Regions from separate parts of the Janthinobacterium darwini genome, predicted to be linked through region 3. Evidence: predicted binding sites of a transcription regulator. Region 3 holds the regulator's gene; each other region holds the start of a gene.
What was found. The regulator sigma-54, encoded in region 3, starts transcription at its own class of promoters, with help from an activator protein. The targets are predictions, from matches to a motif close to TGGCANGNAANCTGCTTT.
Positions count from the first base shown of each region.

Region 1 (4,599 bases), on a different contig from region 3:
TGACCCTGGCGCGGCTGGGCATCGGCGCTTTTCACATCGCCGATTTCGACACCTTCGATATCGCCAACTTCAATCGCCAGGCCGGCGCCATGATGTCCACCCTGGGCCAGCCCAAGGTGGCGGTGCTGGCGCAGATGGCGATGGACATCAATCCCGAACTGGAGATCAAGCAATTTCCTGACGGCATACACGACAGCAATCTGGCCGAGTTTTTTGCCGGTGTCGATCTGTATGTGGATGGCCTGGATTTCTTTGCCTTTCCCGCGCGCCAGGCCACCTTCGCCAGTTGCGCGCGCCTGGGCATCCCTGCCATCACGGCCGCGCCGCTGGGCATGGGCACGGCCGTGCTCAGCTTCATGCCGGGCGGCATGACGTTCGAAGAGTATTTTGGCTGGGGCGACTTGCCCGAGGAAGAAAAAGCCCTGCGCTTTCTCGTCGGGCTTGCGCCGGCCGGCTTGCACGGCCCTTACCTGATCGACCCGTCGGCCATTAACCTGAAGGAGCGGCGCGGACCGTCGACCATCATGGGCTGCCAGTTGTGCGCGGGCGCGGCCGCCACCGAGGCGCTGAAAATATTACTGAAACGCGGCAAGGTGATGGCGGCGCCGCATGGCATGCATTTCGACGCCTACCGCAACAAACTCGTGCGTACCTGGCGTCCCGGCGGCAACCGTCATCCGCTGCAACGGCTGACGATGGCCATCATCAAGCGCCGCCGCGCGGCGCAGGGGGCATAAATGGCACAAGCATTGCTGATCGATCCCGTGCTGGAAAACCTCCTCGACCAGGCGCGCTGGGCACCCAGCGGCGACAACACGCAGCCGTGGCGCTTTGAAGTCGTGGCGCAGCGCCATGTCGTCGTGCATGGCTTCGATACGCGCAGCCATTGTGTCTACGACCTCGACGGCCATCCCAGCCAGCTATCGCTGGGCGCCTTGCTCGAAAGCATGGCACTGGCGGCCAGCAGCCATGGCATGCGCATGGAAGCGCGCCGACGCGGCGGCTTGCCCGACACCTTGCCTACGTTTGACGTGCGCTTTGTCGACAGCCCCGGCATGTTGCCCGACCCGCTGGCAGCCTTCCTGCCGCAGCGCAGCGTGCAGCGGCGACGGCTCAGCACACGCCCCCTGCGCGCCAGCGAAAAGGCCGCGCTGCTTGCCAGCTTGCCGCTTGGCTACACTGTGCAGTGGTTCGAAGGCTGGCGCGTGCGTCTGGCCTGTGCGCGCCTGATGTTCAACAATGCGAAGCTGCGCCTGACCATGCCCGAAGCGCACAAGGTACACCGCGACGTGATCGAATGGGGCGCGCGCTTCAGCAACGACCGCATCCCGGAGCAGGCGCTGGGCGTCGACCCGATGACGGCAAGGCTGATGCGCTGGGTCATGCACAGCTGGCGCCGCGTGGATTTTTTCAATACCTGGCTGGCGGGCACCGTCGCGCCCCGGCTGCAGATGGATTTGTTGCCTGGTCTGTACTGCGCTGCGCATTTCGCGCTGCTGGCCGAGGCGCCGCCGCGCCATATCGACGATTACGTGGCGGCGGGCCGCGCCATGCAGCGCTTCTGGCTGACGGCCACGCAGCTGGGCCTGCAATTGCAGCCGGAACTGACACCGCTGATCTTCTCCCGTTATGTGCGCGAACGGCGGGCCTTTTCGCGTACCGACGGCATGCTGGAGCTGGCGCAGGAACTGGCGCTGCAATGCCAGGCCGTGCTGGGTGTGGTGGTGGTCGAGCGGGCCGTGTTCCTTGGCCGCATCGGCGCCGGCCCGGCGGCCCAGGCGCGTTCATTGCGCCGGCCGCTGCAAGACTTGCTGGTGGCGCCGGTCGACGCGAGGACGCCTGCGTGAGCGCTAGGCGTTTGCCGGTGGCTGCAGCGAAAAAAGCCGCTGAGGACATCGGCGGCTTTTCAAGAGGACGATCGCATGTCAAGCCTGGCGCTGCCCGCCTTGCTGGCGGCGCGCAGTCATGCCCAGGCCAAACAGGCCGATGCCGAGCAGGGCAATGGTGCCTGGCTCAGGTACGGCTGCCTGAAATAATTCCAGGCCGCCACCGTCGGCCATCGCGATGAAACTGTTGGTCAGGCTGCCACCGATGAAGCTGTTCGTATTCCCGCTGAGGGACTCCAGCGGGAAAAACGGGTTGGGATTGACGAAAAACAACTGTCCTTGCGGCGTCAGCGTGGCGTTAAGCAAGGCCTTGAAGTCGCCTTGGGCCAGGCCGGCGAAAATGTGGGCTTCGCCCAGATCGAGCGTGTAGGTCACGATCGCATAGTCATCCCCGGAGGCGCCGCCCACATTCACTGGCGAGCCTGCTACGTTACTGACTGACAATGACGTGTCCTGGTTGGGGTCGATGTACAGCGTCATGGTCAGGGTTTGAAAGTTGGCGTGGATCCCGCCAGCCAGCGTATCCGACTGGCCGGTAATGGTAAACAAGCCATATATGCCATAGCCATTGAGGGCATTCAATTGCGATGGTACGCTGCCGCCAGTGGGGCTGCCGAAAGCGGCCTTGGTCAGAAAGCCTGTTTGAGTGAAGGGGTCGTTGCCACCACCCAAACCGCCAACGATGGTTTGTTCGACGCGCGCGTGATATTCAAAGCTGATGCGGTCGGCCACAACCTGATTGGCTGCGGTACCGGGGACGGAGCCTTCGTTGACGGTAAACAAAGGACCAGCGAGTGCGGGAGCGCTGATCAGCGCGGCGCTGATGGCGGCCGCGGAGAGAGCGAAACGCAGGAATGAGGACAGTGGTTTCATGGCATTTCCTTCAGCGTGAGGGTTGATTGGACCAGGTCACTGTGGCGGCTGCCTCAGATAACCTCATACGCCCTTGGAGCAGAATTCGTACCATGTAATATTTGTATTTAAATTCAACAGCTTATAAAAACAGGCTTGCCGTTTTTCGCGTTTGTGTAAAAAAAATCGACGTTTTACGCAGCCTTCACACGCGCAGGCTTATTACAGCTCAATTGGCCAATGCAGGCTCATTGCGCGTCCTGCAGCGGGAGTTTTTTCACGTTTGAGTAGTGCGGCTCGCGGGCGCCAGTCTTTTCCGTCATCGGCTACAGTGGGGCAAAGGAGGTCACCATGCCATCACAATTCCGTCCTGCCCCGCTGCGTGCGCACAGCACGCCTGAACCGGATATCCCGCCGCCAGAAGGCGATCCGCTGACGCCGCCGCCCGAACAGCCGCCGCATATGGATCCCGTACCCGTCGAGGAACCGACGCCGCCGCCGCCGCCCGTCAAGATGGGTTAAGAGCAAGTCGTCGCGCACCCGGGCGCACCCAGGCTGGCATGCCACTGCGGCGCGCTGTTTATTTCTAGTCGGAAATGGATTGCGCGGGCGGCGGGATCGCCGCGCCATTTAAACAACAAAAATGCCAATAAACGTTGCCGGGTGGACACAAATGGAGCGCTAACTGCTGTGTGTCATGCGGCCGTCACGATTCTGTTCTTATAATGAGACATCATAAAAATTCTTGTACAGGAGACCATCATGGGCAATTCCTTGCATAACAAAATCTACCTGGGCCGGCGCCCTGTGATCACCAGCAAAAACCTCGCAGCGCTGGCCCTGGCGGGCGCTGTGGCTGGTTGCGGCCTGGCATGGCTGCTGCTGCGCACCTACAAATAAGCGCGCGCCACGCGCATTTTCAGCACGCCGTCCGTGAGGCGGGCGGCGACTGAATCACGTTGCCTGTTGCCGATGCGCAGCGGGGCGCGTACCATGGGGGCCGAACACCTGGCCTTTTATGGAAAAGTAATGAAGAACGAGAAATTAACAACCGATGAATATGACGCGCTGGAGCAAGTTGCACGCGGCATCAAGACCGAGCGCCCCAGTGCTTGCGTTGCCCGCAATGCCAAGCGCCTGTCCGGCCTGAAGCTGCTCAGCTATGCACGCGATGGCCGTTTGTCCATCACCGAGAAAGCACAACAGCTGCTGTTCCTGCGCCGCTGCATCATGGGTTTGCGCGCTGTCGCCGTCGATCCGCTGACCAAGCTGGACTCGGACGTGGCCTATTTCCTGGGCAAGAAAGCCCACATCGTGGCGCGCGCGGAAGGCGAGGGCCACGACATTTCCGACAAGGGCCGCGACTCGCTGGCCGATATCGACACCCTGGGCCTGTAAGGTCTGCAGCCGGCCCCTGGGGCCGGTTTTCACATCCCCTCACTTTTATTTCCCCCTTGGAGAACACTTTTGGACAGTGCGATGAACTGGTCGGCCCACGAACTGACGATGACGGTCTTGATGACGCCCGATATGGCCAATTTTTCCGGTAACGTGCACGGTGGCACCATCCTGAAATACCTCGACAGCGTCGCCTACGCCTGCGCCAGCCGCTATTCGGGTAGCTATGTGGTGACCCTGTCCGTGGACCAGGTGATGTTCTTGCAGCCTATCCACGTGGGCGAGTTGGTGACGTTCCTCGCCTCGATTAATTACACGGGCACGACCTCGATGGAAGTGGGCATCCGCGTGGTGACGGAAAACATCCAGCAGCGCCTGGTGCGCCATGCCAACAGCTGCTATTTCACGATGGTAGCCGTGGACGCCAATCGCAAGCCGGTGGCCGTGCCGCCGCTGGTGCTGG
Region 1 is NZ_JBNYXX010000001.1:959,951-964,549, forward strand. Features, by position in the region: gene ACQ4WZ_RS04360 (ThiF family adenylyltransferase) at 1-737, shown strand, start outside; gene ACQ4WZ_RS04365 (nitroreductase family protein) at 738-1,847, shown strand; gene pepA (flocculation-associated PEP-CTERM protein PepA) at 1,926-2,759, opposite strand; gene ACQ4WZ_RS04375 (hypothetical protein) at 3,090-3,260, shown strand; gene ACQ4WZ_RS04380 (hypothetical protein) at 3,501-3,638, shown strand; gene ACQ4WZ_RS04385 (hypothetical protein) at 3,768-4,136, shown strand; gene ACQ4WZ_RS04390 (acyl-CoA thioesterase) at 4,218-4,599, shown strand, end outside.
Region 1: a site for sigma-54 is predicted at 2,835-2,852, ahead of pepA (flocculation-associated PEP-CTERM protein PepA). Genes of this name have one in related genera too.

Region 2 (4,599 bases), on a different contig from region 3:
CGTGCGGCAGGTAGACGAACGATGGCAGCAGCGGCAGTTCTTCGACGGTGCCGGGCGCCGACAGCTGCGGCACTTTCAGCACGCCGTGGCTGGACTTTTCGCCGTCGCTCTCGACCAGGTTCACATACGACAGGGCGCTATGGGTGGTGCCCAGGTCGATGCCGATGGCGTAGCGCGGGGTAGGGTTGACGGTATCGTTCACAGTTCCACCTCGGCCGGGGCCAGGATGGCAGCGTCGTGTTGCTCGCTCAGTTTCGGCAGGCGTACGCTGGAGGCGCGCCAGCCGCGGTGACTGAGGGTGCCCGTGTACGGCGCGGAACCGACGACGTTGCCCGTCAGGCGCACTTGCGCGGAATCAAAACCTTCCTGCAGCACGATGCGGCTGCCTTCGGCTTCCTGGCGCACGGCCTCGATGGTGAAGTATTCGCGCATGACCTTGGCGCAGCCTTCATGCACCACGCGGGCGGCCGCGCCGATGTCGGCGTCGGCATGGCTGCCCAGGTTTTCCTGGGTGAAGTCGATCAATCGCGCTTCGCGTTGCAGTAAAGCAAGTAACTGCAGGGCGGCGTCCGGCGTGGCTTCCTTCAATATGACGGGGGCAGCTGCCGGCGTCGGCACGGGAGCGGGTGCCGGAGCCACGGGAGCGACGGGCGCAGCCTCGGGCAAGGACAGTTTTTCGACGCGGGCCGCATAGGCGGCGTCCGACAGGGTGCTGAAGAAGGCGCCGAAAGCCAGCGGGACGCGGCGCCAGAACGATGGGTGGGACGATGGTGTGCTCATAGGAACTCGTTTCTCTGATCTGTAGGGGAGGCGTCGGCGGCGCGGAACCGCTTCGCAAGGTGTTGCATGCGCCGGCCCAATGGGGCCGGCTGGCGTTTGCCCGAATGATACCAGCTACCGGGCCGTCGCCAAAGTCGCCGGCCCCCGCCCAGCGAGCCTGAAACGTGGATTTTCTTTGTTCCTGCGCAAGGAAACGCTCGATTTCGGTCTGCTTCGACTAGAATCGCGCATTATCTTTATGCAAGACCTTGACGCCATGTCTACCGACTTTTCCCCCGACTTTTCTATATATCTAGCCAGCAGCACTTACATAGACAGCGACCATCCGGCCGTGCGCGCCAGGGCGGCCGAGCTGGCCGCCGGCGCGTCGGGCGATGCCGCCATCGCGGCCCGCTGCTTTGCCTTCGTGCGCGATGAGATTGCCCACAGCTGGGACTACCAGCGCAATCCCGTCACTTGCCGCGCTTCTGACGTGTTGCAGCATGGCACGGGCTATTGTTATGCGAAAAGCCATCTGCTGGCCGCGCTGCTGCGCGCCAATGGCATTCCGGCCGGGCTGTGCTATCAGCGCCTGGCCGTGGGCGAGGTGGGGCCGCCGTTTTGCCTGCATGGCTTGAATGCCGTGTACCTGCAAGAGTTTGGCTGGTACCGCATCGATGCGCGTGGCAACAAGCCCGGTGTCGCCGCCGCCTTCACCCCGCCGCGGGAGCAGCTGGCCTTTCCCGTGCTGGCGCCCGAGGAGCGCGATTTGCCTGAAATCTGGCCGGCACCGCTGCCACAGGTGGTGGCATCCTTGACCGTTTATGCCACGGTGCAGGAGGTGGCCGCGCATTTGCCCGATATTCAATTGCTGCCGCGGCACAAATAACTCGACGAAAGAAATCATGAAAAAAGTATCCCTATGTTTGATAAGCCTGTTGCTGCTGGCCGGTTGCGGCGGCAAGGGAGAGAGCGCGGGCCAGTCCAGTGCCGCGCGTCTCGACGGCAAGGAAAAAGGCAGCGAGTTTCTTGCGTATGAACACAATGTCGGCGTCGATACGAACGAAGCGCAAGTGCGGCCCCTGTATGAAAAAGTGGTCGCCGCCTGCAAGGCCGATACGGACAATGGCTGTCTGCTGCTCGACTCGAGCATAGACGGCGGTCGTTACGTGCATGCGCGCATCAGCATGCGCGCCAAGCCGGCCGGCATCAAGAAGCTCGTGGCGCTGGTTGCGGCCGGAGGCGACGTTACCAGCCAGGGCACCAAGGTGGAAGATCTGGGCCGTCCTGTGCTCGATAGCAAGAAACGCCTGGAAATGCTCAAGCAATACCAGGCGCAATTGCAGGAGTTGGAAAAACGCTCGGGCGTGAACGTCGATGCCTTGATCAAGGTGACCAAGGAACTGGCCACCGTGCAAGTGGAACTGGAGCAGGCGACGGCGGTCAATGCGCTGTTGATGCAGCGCATCGATACGGACTTGCTGAACGTGGCCATCAGTGCCGAAGGCAAGCAGTCGTTCTGGCGCCCCGTCAAGCGCGCACTGGGCAATTTCACGGAAAACCTGTCGGAAGGCGTGGCCAACGCCATCACGGCCATGGCGTATATCCTGCCATGGCTGATCGCTTTCGTGCTGCTGTTTCCGCTGGGCCGCAAGGGCTGGCGCCGCTTGCGGGGCGTGTCGCGCAAGGATTGAAGCGCAAGGATTAATGCGTCCGGCGCACCGTTTTACGGCAATTTGAAACCTGGCTGCACAGTCCTTGTGCAGCCAGGTTTTTTTTCGTGCGGTGATGGCCGTGTGCACCATGGCGGACGCCTGCTGGTGCTGGCATGCATTCTGCTTTAACAACATCGTATGCCCAGTCCGTCCCCCACGAATACATCACAGGAGTCCCCATGTCACGACGCATCATCCTGAAAGCGGCCGCCGCCGGCGCCCTGGCCCTGGCCACGTCCATCACCATGCAGGCGGCCCTGGCCGCCGACACCATCAAGGTGGGCATCTTGCACTCCCTGTCGGGCACCATGGCCATTTCCGAAACGTCGCTGAAAGACGTGGCCCTGATGACGATCGCCGAGATCAATGCCAAGGGCGGCGTGCTGGGCAAGAAGCTGGAAGCCGTCGTGGTCGATCCGGCGTCGAACTGGCCCTTGTTTGCGGAAAAAGCGCGCCAGCTGGTGGCGCAAGATAAAGTGGCCGTGGTGTTTGGTTGCTGGACGTCCGTGTCCCGTAAATCCGTCTTGCCCGTGTTCAAGGAACTCAACAGCCTGCTGTTTTATCCGGTGCAATACGAAGGCGAGGAGCTGGAAAAGAATGTGTTTTATACGGGCGCCGCGCCGAACCAGCAGGCGATTCCCGCCGTGGAATACTTGATGAGCAAGGATGGCGGCGGCGCCAGGCGCTTCGTGCTGCTGGGCACGGATTACGTTTACCCGCGCACCACCAACAAGATATTGCGCGCCTTCCTGAAGAGCAAAGGCGTCAAGGATAGCGATATCAGCGAGGTCTACACGCCGTTCGGCCACGCCGACTATCAAACCATCGTCGCCAACATCAAGAAATTTTCCACTGGCGGCAAGACGGCCGTCATTTCCACCATCAATGGCGATTCCAACGTGCCGTTTTACAAGGAACTGGGCAATGCGGGCTTGAAAGCCACGGACGTCCCCGTCGTTGCGTTTTCCGTGGGTGAGGAAGAGCTGCGCGGCATCGATAACAAGCCTTTGCTCGGTCACCTGGCGGCCTGGAACTATTTTGAATCCGTCAAGAACCCCGTCAACACGGCTTTCATCAAGCAGTGGAAAGCGTATGCGGTGGCGCAAAAGTTGCCGAACGCGGGTTCGGTGGTGACGAACGACCCCATGGAAGCGACCTATGTGGGCATCCACATGTGGGCGCAAGCGGTGGAAAAAGCCAAATCGACGGACACGGACAAGGTGATCGCCGCGATGGCCGGCCAGAGCGTCAAGGCGCCGTCTGGCTTTACCCTGACCATGGACCCGACCAACCACCACTTGCACAAGCCCGTGATGATCGGCGAAATCAAGGCTGATGGGCAATTCAATGTTGTGTGGAAAACCAAGGAGCCGATACGCGCCCAGCCGTGGAGCCCCTTTATCAAGGGCAATGAGGGCAAGCAAAAGCTGTAGGCGCTTGCGCGTCGAATGGTCATCGCAACCCCAGGCAAAGAGCTGGGGTCAGACCCGCCGGGTCTGACCCTTGTCCTTGCCTATGGGGGAAGGATACTTATCAAGACATCGGCTTTACTACATGGTATCTATGCATATGCAGCTTATCCCCAAATTGCTGGTCCTCGTTTGCCTGTTCTTGTCCTCGCTGGCGCAGGCCGCCATCTCTCCTGAACTGCTCAAACCGCTGGCTGCAGACGATTCTGACGCAAGGGTCGCTGCCGTCGCCCAGATCGCCGCCCTGGCCACGCCCGAGGCTGCAAAGGTGCTCCAAGCCTTGCAGGACGACGGCCTGTATGCCGGGCCGGACGGCAAGGTGTATGTCGTCGACGGCGAGCAGGCGTATGACCCGGCCATCGGCCAGAGCGTTCCGCTGCCCGATGGCCTCGATGGCGTGATGGTTAACAACCGCTTGCGCGCGGCCGTGGCGGGCGCCTTGTCCGGCTTGCAGCTGCTGGCGCCTGAGCGCAGCGCCCGCCTGGCGGCCGCGCAAGCCTTGCAAAAGGCCGTTGACCCCGCGCAAATCCCCCTTATCCGCAAGGCGCTGGCGCGGGAAAACGATGCTGACATTAAACAGCTATTGCAGGTGCTGATCGCCAGCGCCAACCTGCATGCGCCGGACGCCGCCACGCGCAAGGCCGCCGTGCAGGCGC
Region 2 is NZ_JBNYXX010000001.1:1,039,810-1,044,408, forward strand. Features, by position in the region: gene ACQ4WZ_RS04755 (Hsp70 family protein) at 1-202, opposite strand, end outside; gene ACQ4WZ_RS04760 (DUF2760 domain-containing protein) at 199-780, opposite strand; gene ACQ4WZ_RS04765 (transglutaminase-like domain-containing protein) at 1,037-1,648, shown strand; gene ACQ4WZ_RS04770 (DUF4349 domain-containing protein) at 1,665-2,453, shown strand; gene urtA (urea ABC transporter substrate-binding protein) at 2,654-3,907, shown strand; gene urtB (urea ABC transporter permease subunit UrtB) at 4,044-4,599, shown strand, end outside.
Region 2: a site for sigma-54 is predicted at 2,584-2,601, ahead of urtA (urea ABC transporter substrate-binding protein). Genes of this name have one in related genera too.

Region 3 (4,599 bases):
TAATCGATACCTCGGAACTGAGCGCCAACAAACTGCGCGCCTGGGTCAAGGATATTGTCGCCTCCGAACGCGCGCCCCTGATCCTGTTCTTTGAATCCTTCGCCTTTAAACTGGGCGTGCCGCTGGACGCCGATTTCGTCTTCGACGTGCGGGCCTTGCCCAATCCCTATTACGACTTGGCGCTGCGCCCGCTCGACGGACGCGACGCACCCGTGATCGCCTTCCTCGACGCGCAGCCCAGCGCGCTGGAACTGCTGGCCGACATCCGCGCCTTCATCGAGAAATGGTTGCCATCATTCAAGTCCGACAACCGCAGCTACCTGACGGTGGCGCTGGGCTGCACGGGCGGCCAGCACCGCTCGGTGTACATGGCAGAACGGCTGGCGCAGTATTTCGGCCCCAATGAACGGGTCGTGCTACGCCACCGCGAACGTAGCTAGAACGCCATTAAAATCTACTGCGCTTCGGTATAGGTGGTCTGCGATGCTCATGTGCGTAAAGCACAGTTCCGCTTCTCAACCACCCCTCCCTTCCGCTCGCTACGGTGTTATTTGGCGTTGTTAATCCAGATGGCGCAGCGGATGCGCTTGCGCCGGCCAGACGGGGGCAAAGAAGCGCGCCACCATGGCCGCATCAACCTCGTCCAGGCTGGCAGGGTTCCAACGCGGAGCATTGTCCTTGTCGACCACCAGCGCGCGCACGCCTTCCAGCACTTCGCCATGCTCGAAATTGTGGCGCACCACGGTGCGCTCCATGCGCAGGCAATCGGCTACGCCCAGTTGGGCGCCCCGCTGCAACAATTCCAGGGTCACCGACATCATCAGCGGCGAACGCTGGCGCATGGCCGCCAGCGCCTTGCTGGCAAACGCGCTGTCATCCTGCGCCAGCGAAGCCATGATGGCAGCGACGGAGCCAGCGCCGAAATGGCGGTCCAGCGCCGCGCGCGCCATGGTCAGCGCAGAAACGCCCACCTGGGCCTGGAACGGCGCTGCCAGGGCCTTGATGGCGACCGGCAAGCCCTGGCCTGGCGTCGATTCGAACAGGGCCAGCAGCGCCCCCATCTGCGCCTCGGGCAGGTACACATCGGCCAGGCCCGTGTACAAGGCATCGGCCGCGTTGATCGTCAAGCCCGTCAAGCCCAGGTACAAGCCCAGCTGACCGGCCAGGCGAGACAGGAAATAACTGCCGCCCACGTCGGGAAACAGGCCGATATTGACTTCCGGCATGGCCATGCGCGTGCGGCCCGTCACAATGCGCAGGCGGTTGCCAGGCCCTGCCTGCGCCACGCCCATGCCGCCGCCCATCACCACGCCATCCATCACGGCGATATACGGTTTCGGATAGAAGTGGATTACATGATTTAAAGCATATTCTTCCGTAAAGAAATCTTCCAGCAACGCACTGCCGCCCTGCGGTGTGGCAAGGCCTGCATCGTAAAAGAAACGGATGTCGCCACCGGCGCACAGGGCTTTCTCACTGCTGGAACGGATCACCACGGCGTCCACCTGCGGATCGTCGCGCCAGGCCAGCAAAACGGTACTCAGAGCGCGCACCATCTCCAGCGACAGGGAATTCAGGGCTTTGGGGCGGTCGAGCACGATGTGGCCCGTGCGGTTGCGGATGGAGGTCTGGACGAAGTCGCTCATGGCAAAGTAAATAGAAGTGAGAACGGGCACATTCTAGCGCCTGTGAGGGGAACATAGCGCTCAACAGCTACGGGCGCAAAAAAGGGCGCAATGTGCGCCCTTAGTTGATCACAACCAGTTGAAAGTCGCAGGCCGCTTAGGCGGCGGCGAATTCTTCTTCCGAGTTGTCTGGCAGATGCTTGATCGCCTCTTTACCGTGCCCTTGCACTTTGGTTTTGTACTTCATCACTTGCCTGTCCAGCTTGTCGATCAGGATATCGATGGCGGCATACAGGTCGTGCGCCAGACTTTCCACATAGACAGTTTTGCCACTCAGACGCAAATTGACTTCGGCCTTTTGACGTTTTTCTTTCTCTTTGAGGTTATCCACGGTCAGAATCACGGCGATATCGATGACTTGATCGAAATGCCGTTTCACGCGTTCCAGCTTCGTTTGTACGTATTCACGGATGGCTGGTGTGACTTCGAGATGATGTCCGCTGATGGTGAGATTCATACACACTCCTAAAGATGATCGGGTTCGTGCGGTCCATCGTATCCGGCCCGCAGAGGAACCGAAAAAAACTTACAAACACTTACGCAGGCTCACTGGCGGAATTTTCAACGCTTCCCGGTATTTGGCAACAGTACGTCGCGCAATCACCATGCCTTGTTCCCCCAGCATGTCCGCAATCTTACTGTCGGATAAAGGATTTTTAGGGTCTTCTGCTCCTGTCAGTTGCACGATCAATGCCCGTATCGCCGTCGATGACGCTTCGCCCCCCGCTTCGGTGGCGACGTGGCTACCAAAGAAATATTTCAACTCGAACATGCCGTGCGGGGTCAGCATGTACTTTTGAGTTGTTACGCGCGAGATAGTACTCTCGTGTAAACCCAGTGTATCAGCTATTTCACGGAGCACAAGGGGGCGCATGGCAACGGCCCCATGCGAGAAAAAGTTCTTTTGTCTTTCTACTATCGCTTGCGCTACACGCAGGATGGTGTCGAAGCGCTGGCGCATATTCTTGATCAGCCACTTGGCTTCCTGCAACTGTGCGCCCATGGCACCCTCGCCCTTGCCCTGCTTGAGCAAGTTGGCGTACATGGCGTTGACGCGCAGGCGAGGCATGACGTCGTTGTTCAGTGTGACTTGCCAGCCATTGCGCGCGCGCTTGACGACGACGTCGGGCACCACGTAATCGGACACGTCCGAGGCGAACACGGCACCCGGATGCGGGTTGCACTGGCGAATCACCGTCTGCGCTTCGCGCAAGTCTTCATCATCGCAATCGAGGGCTTTTTTCAGCTTGTTAAAATCGCGCTGGGCAAACCAGGCCAGGTGTTTTTCCACAATGACGAGGGCCATGCGCCGCGTCACCATGGCGATGTGCGGCAAGCGCTTGATTTGCAGCGCCAGGCATTCGGACGCGTTGCGCGCGCCCACGCCGGGCGGATCGAAACTTTGCAACAGGGACAAGGCCGTACGCATCTCGTCAGCGTCGATTTCCAGCTCTTCCGGCAAACGCGCCAGGATGTCGTCGAGCGACTCTTCCAGGTAGCCATTGTCGTCGAGCGCGTCGATGATCAGCTCGACGAGCGCGCGGTCGCGCAACTCGAGCACCGTCACGCGCATCTGCTCCATCAGGTGTTCGCGCAAGGTGCAGTGGTGGGCTTCAAGTTGCGGACGGGAATCTTCGTCGTCGGGCGCCTTGCCCCTGCTCGCCTCGCTCCAGTCGCTGTCGCCGCCCTCCGCTGCGGCAGGGCTGTCGCCAGCCTCGCCATCAAAGGTTTCCGCTTCGGCCGGCGCGGCGGGTGCCTCCTGGCCTGGCGGCTGGGGCGGTGCTTCGGCCGGCGCGGCCGTGGAACTCAAGGCGCCGTCGGACAGCAGGCGCAGCGAACGGTCGAGCGGATCGTCGAGGCGTTCGAGCAAGGGATTGTCCGTCAGCAACTGCTCCAGCTCCTGGTGCAATTCCAGTGTAGACAATTGCAACAGGCGTATCGATTGCTGCAACTGCGGCGTCAGTGCCAGGTGCTGCGAAGTGCGCAGCTGCAATGATTGTTTCATTGGCTCACATACGGAAGTGTTCGCCCAGATAGACCCGGCGTACCGACTCGTTCGCGATGATGTCGTCGGGGCGTCCCGACGCCAGCACCGAGCCCTGGTTGATGATGTAGGCACGGTCGCAGATACCCAGCGTCTCGCGCACATTATGATCGGTGATCAGGACGCCGATATTGCGCTCCTTCAAGAAGCGCACGATACGCTGGATCTCGATCACGGCGATGGGGTCGACACCGGCGAACGGCTCGTCGAGCAGGACGAAACGGGGGTCGGTGGCCAGCGCGCGGGCGATTTCCACGCGGCGGCGCTCGCCGCCAGACAGCGACAGCGCCTGATTCTCGCGCAATTTTTCAATCTGCAAGTCGGCCAGCAATTTATCCAGGCGCTCCTCGATCTCGGCCTTCTTCAAGGGACGGCCTTCGACGGTCTGGATTTCCAGCACGGCACGGATATTGTCTTCCACCGTCAGCTTGCGGAACACGGACGCTTCCTGCGGCAGATACGACAGGCCCATCTGCGCGCGGCGGTGGATCGGCAGGCGGGAAATATCCACGCCGCTGATATCGATACTGCCGCCGTCCGACGGCACCAGGCCGACGATCATATAGAACGAGGTGGTCTTGCCGGCGCCGTTCGGCCCCAATAGCCCGACCACTTCTCCGCATTCGACTTGCAGCGAGACATCATGCACGACTTGCCGCTTGCCATAGGTTTTTTGCAGCCCGCGAACGATCAGGGTGCTGCCGCAACGAGTATTGTCCATTATTTATTTCCTGACGCGGGCGTGGCCGGCGCTTTCTCCGCCGCCGGTGCCTTGGGCTTCGGCTGGATCACCATGCGCACGCTGCCGCCATCGGGGGTGCTGGTGCCGCTATCGGAATTTTCCATCGCAAATTCCTCCTTGCGGCTGTC
Region 3 is NZ_JBNYXX010000005.1:78,910-83,508, reverse strand. Features, by position in the region: gene rapZ (RNase adapter RapZ) at 1-440, shown strand, start outside; gene ACQ4WZ_RS23605 (enoyl-CoA hydratase/isomerase family protein) at 561-1,646, opposite strand; gene hpf (ribosome hibernation-promoting factor, HPF/YfiA family) at 1,783-2,142, opposite strand; gene ACQ4WZ_RS23595 (RNA polymerase factor sigma-54) at 2,212-3,690, opposite strand; gene lptB (LPS export ABC transporter ATP-binding protein) at 3,695-4,450, opposite strand; gene lptA (lipopolysaccharide transport periplasmic protein LptA) at 4,450-4,599, opposite strand, start outside.

Region 4 (4,599 bases), on a different contig from region 3:
GAGTGAAAACATGCCGCCATTGCCATCGACCACATCGATAATCAACTGGGTATGCTCCCAGTACTCGAATTGCTCGAGTCCCATGTAAAACGGTGTGCCATTCAAATTGCCGAGATAAATGTCGGTATCGCTGACATCGAACTCGCCCAGCGCATAACACATGGGCGCACTGCCATCACAGCAGCCGCCCGACTGGAAAAACATCAGCGGTCCGTGACGCTGGCGCAACTTGTCCATCATTTCCAGCGCCGCTACGGTGGCGACCACCCGGGCAATTGCTGCACTCATGGCATCCCTTTCTGCACGCCGCGCCCGGCCAGGGGCGCGGCGCGTGTGCCGGTTTAGAAGAAGCCCAGGGCTTTCGGGCTATAGCTCACCAGCAAGTTCTTCGTTTGCTGGTAGTGATCGAGCATCATCTTGTGGTTTTCGCGGCCAATACCCGATTGCTTGTAGCCGCCGAATGCGGCGTGGGCTGGATACAGGTGGTAACAATTGGTCCACACGCGGCCCGCCTGGATGGCGCGCCCCATGCGGAAGGCGCGCGAACCGTCGCGCGTCCACAAGCCGGCGCCCAGGCCATACAAGGTATCGTTGGCAATCGCCAGCGCTTCGGCCTCATCCTTGAAGGTGGTCACGGACACGACGGGCCCGAAAATTTCTTCCTGGAAGATGCGCATCTTGTTGTTGCCCTTGAACACGGTCGGACGCACGTAGTAGCCACCCTCCAGGTCGCCTGCCTGCGTATTGCGCTCGCCACCGGCCAGCACTTCGGCACCTTCCTGGCGGCCGATATCGAGGTAGGACAGAATTTTTTCCAGCTGCTCCTGCGACGCCTGGGCGCCGATCATGGTGGAAGAGTCGAGCGGATTACCCTGCTTGATGGCGGCCACGCGCTTCAAGGCTCGTTCGATGAATTTCTCGTAGATCGATTCCTGGATCAGCACGCGCGATGGGCAGGTGCATACTTCGCCCTGATTCAGCGCAAACATCGTGAAGCCTTCCAGGCACTTGTCGAAATAATCATCGTCAGCATCCATCACATCTTCAAAGAAGATATTCGGCGACTTGCCGCCCAGCTCCAGGGTGACGGGAATCAGGTTCTGCGCGGCGTAACCCATGATCAAGCGGCCCGTACCCGTTTCACCCGTGAAGGCGATCTTGGCGATGCGCTTGCTCGACGCCAGCGGCTTGCCCGCTTCCAGGCCGAAACCGTTGATGATGTTCAACACGCCCGGTGGCAGCAAGTCGCCGATCAGCTCGATCAACACCATGATGGAGGCGGGAGTCTGCTCGGCCGGTTTCAGGACCACGCAATTGCCGGCTGCCAGGGCTGGCGCCAGTTTCCACACGGCCATCAGAATCGGGAAATTCCACGGGATGATCTGGCCCACGACGCCCAGCGGTTCGTGGTAGTGGTAGGCATAGGTTTCCGCGTCGATTTGCGCGACGGAACCTTCCTGCGCGCGGATGCAGCCGGCGAAGTAACGGAAATGGTCGATGGCCAGCGGAATGTCGGCATTCATCGTCTCGCGGATCGGCTTGCCGTTATCGATGGTTTCCGCCGTGGCGATCAGGCTCAGGTTCTGTTCGATGCGGTCGGCGATGCGGTTCAGGATGTTGGCGCGCTCGGCAGGTGAAGTCTTGCCCCAGGCATCCTTGGCGGCATGGGCGGCGTCCAGCGCCAGCTCGACGTCTTCCGCCGTGGAACGGGCGATTTCGCAAAACGGCAAGCCCGTGATGGGCGTGATGTTAGGAAAGTATTCACCTTTTACTGGCGCAACGAATTTGCCGCCGATGTAATTGTCATAGCGTTGTTTGAAGGGATTGGCTACGCCCAGTTTGCTGATGTCTGCGAGATTCATGTCGTCCTCTATCGGGTTAATTAGAATGGAATTGCTGTAATTAAAATCAAACGTCCTGGTACAGATGGGGTGAGTACACGGAGTCTTCCGCAAATGCCGTGCCAGCTCGCCATCCCACTACAAACTTAGCGGGTTTTTCCCCGCTTACAAGGGCGTGGCGCCAAACCCGGCCCGCTTTTCATCGCCTGCCCCGGGCATGAAAGGCGGGCGTGGGTCTGTTTGGGTTTTGAACAAGGTGGCGGCGCCCTGTTCCAATCCGGGCCAGTGCTGTTGCTGCGCCCCTGCGCCGCTGCACAATGGAACAGGTGTGCCAGACTGGAACACCTGCGCCTGTGCCACTACCGAATCACCACGCCCCATGGCAATTCGCCCACGGCAATATCGGCCACCTTGCGCGCGCTGGCCGTATCGATGACGGAAACGCTGTTCGAGCGGCCATTGGCCACGTACAGCTTGGCACCGTCCGGCGTGATGGCCATATTCCACGGGCGCTTGCCGACGGGAATGGTGGCCGTGACCTGATTGCTGGCCGTATCGATCACCATCACCGTGCCATCCGTGCCGTTCGAGACATACACCTGCTTGCCGCTGGGATGGACAGCGATACCGTTGGCATTCTTGCCCGCTGGAATGGTGGCAATCGCCTTGCGCGCGGCCATGTCGATCACATACACGGCATTGACCAGTTCGCACGCCACATAGGCTCGGCCCGAATCGGGGCTGAAACCAATGCCGCGCGGACGCAGGCCGACAGCGATGGAAGCGACCTGGCGGCGTTGCGCAACATCAATGACATCGACTTGCTCGGCCTCTTCCGCGCTCACCAGCAGCCAGCGCCCATCGGGGCTGAACACGGCATGTTCCGGGTTCCGCCCTTGCACCTTGATGTCGGCGAGCAAGACACCCGTCTGGCCATCGAGCAAGGCCACGCTATTGTTTTCCTCGACGGCCACAGCCACGTAACGACCGTCATGGGATGCGCTGACGCCTTCGGGCGACTTGCCCAGCGCCACCGTGCGCAGGGGCGCGCCGCCTTCATTGTCAATCAGCAATAAGGCACTGCTGGCGGCATCCGTGACAAACAATTGCCGTCCTGTGGGGTCGGCGGCGATGCCGCGCGGACGCTTGCCTGCGGCAATCTGGCGCACTACCTGGTCGGTCGCCGTGTCGATCACGCTCAGGGTGCCCGATTTTTCATTGGGCACATAGGCAAACGGAGCGGCCTGGATGGCGCTGCTGGCGAGCACAGGCAGCAGCCAGCAAACCTGGCGCAAGCGCGAGAAGAAGTTGGGCATAATCACCTTTTCAATAGCAAAACGAGGGGAAAGCGCGCGGTATCGGCGCATCTGAACATTGCTGCATGCAAACGCCGTGCCACTGACACGCGTATAATTTCAGCCCACCAATGGAGACATGGCAGGCATATTGCTTGATAAGACTATGCAGACCTGCGCCGCTCACGCGTCCAAGCAGGCTTTTATTCACATTGGAGAACCCGCATGCAGCATCGTTTCCGCTTGAACACCATTGCCAGCCTGTTTGTCGCCGGCAGCGCCACCCTCGCCCCCCACGCTTTCGCCGCCGAGTCCGCTGACCTGGCCACCGGACAAGTCATGGATATGGTGGTCGTCAGCGGCAGCCGCATCGCCCACCCCAGCCAGGAAGTGCCGGCCTCGATCGATGTAGTCGACAGCGCCCGCATCCAGGAGGGCCAAATCCGCGTCAACGCGTCGGAAGCGCTGGCCGCCGTGCCGGGCCTGGTGGTGCAAAACCGCCAGAACTACGCACAAGACTTGCAAATCTCCTCACGCGGCTTCGGCGCCCGTTCGGCCTTCGGCGTGCGCGGCGTCAAACTGATCAGCGATGGCATTCCGGCCAGCATGCCCGATGGCCAGGGCCAGGCCGCCACCTTCAACCTGGACACGGCGGAGCGCATCGAAGTGCTGCGTGGGCCATTTTCTGCCATCTACGGCAACCATTCGGGCGGCGTGATCCAGCTCTTTTCCAAGGATGGGCAAAATCCCCCATCCGTCGAATTGAATGTGACGGGCGGCAGCTACGGCACCAGCAAGGTGGACTTGACGGCGCAAGGACAGGCAGGCGGCATCGGCTACGTGCTCGACGGCTCACGCTTCCGCACGGACGGCTTCCGCGACCACAGCGCCGCCACGCGCGAACAGGCTTTCGGCAAGATCAACGTCAAGCCCAATGCAGACAGCAAGCTGACCATCGTCGCCAACAGCCTGCATCAGGGCAATACGCAAGATCCCCTGGGCGTCACCTGGGCCACGTTTGCCGCCAACCCGCGCGCAGGCGAAATCGACACCAGCGATACGCAAAACCCGAAGCGCACCTTTGCCGAGCGCTACAACACGCGCAAAAGCATCGACCACCAGCAAATCGGCGCCACCTATGAACAGGCGTTCGGCGAGGACCGCCTGCATGTGACCGTGTATGGCGGCAACCGTGACGTGATTCAATATCAGGCCTTCAACAAGGGCTTCCAGGCGCCCCCCAAGCATTCCGGCGGCGTGGTTGACTTCAAGCGCCAGTTTTATGGCATCGATACAAACTGGCTGCACGTGAACCAGCTGGCAGGCGGCAAGCTGAGCACCACCATCGGCATCGATTACGGCCGCTCCAGCGATGACCGCACCGGCTATGAGAATTACATTGGCAATGGCTTTGGCGTAAAAGGCAAGCTGCGCCGCGACGAGCAGGATGTCGTCTCCAGCCT
Region 4 is NZ_JBNYXX010000009.1:8,575-13,173, reverse strand. Features, by position in the region: gene ACQ4WZ_RS26860 (DUF779 domain-containing protein) at 1-288, opposite strand, end outside; gene adh (aldehyde dehydrogenase) at 342-1,862, opposite strand; gene ACQ4WZ_RS26850 (beta-propeller fold lactonase family protein) at 2,201-3,157, opposite strand; gene ACQ4WZ_RS26845 (TonB-dependent receptor family protein) at 3,362-4,599, shown strand, end outside.
Region 4: a site for sigma-54 is predicted at 1,949-1,966, ahead of adh (aldehyde dehydrogenase). Genes of this name have one in related genera too.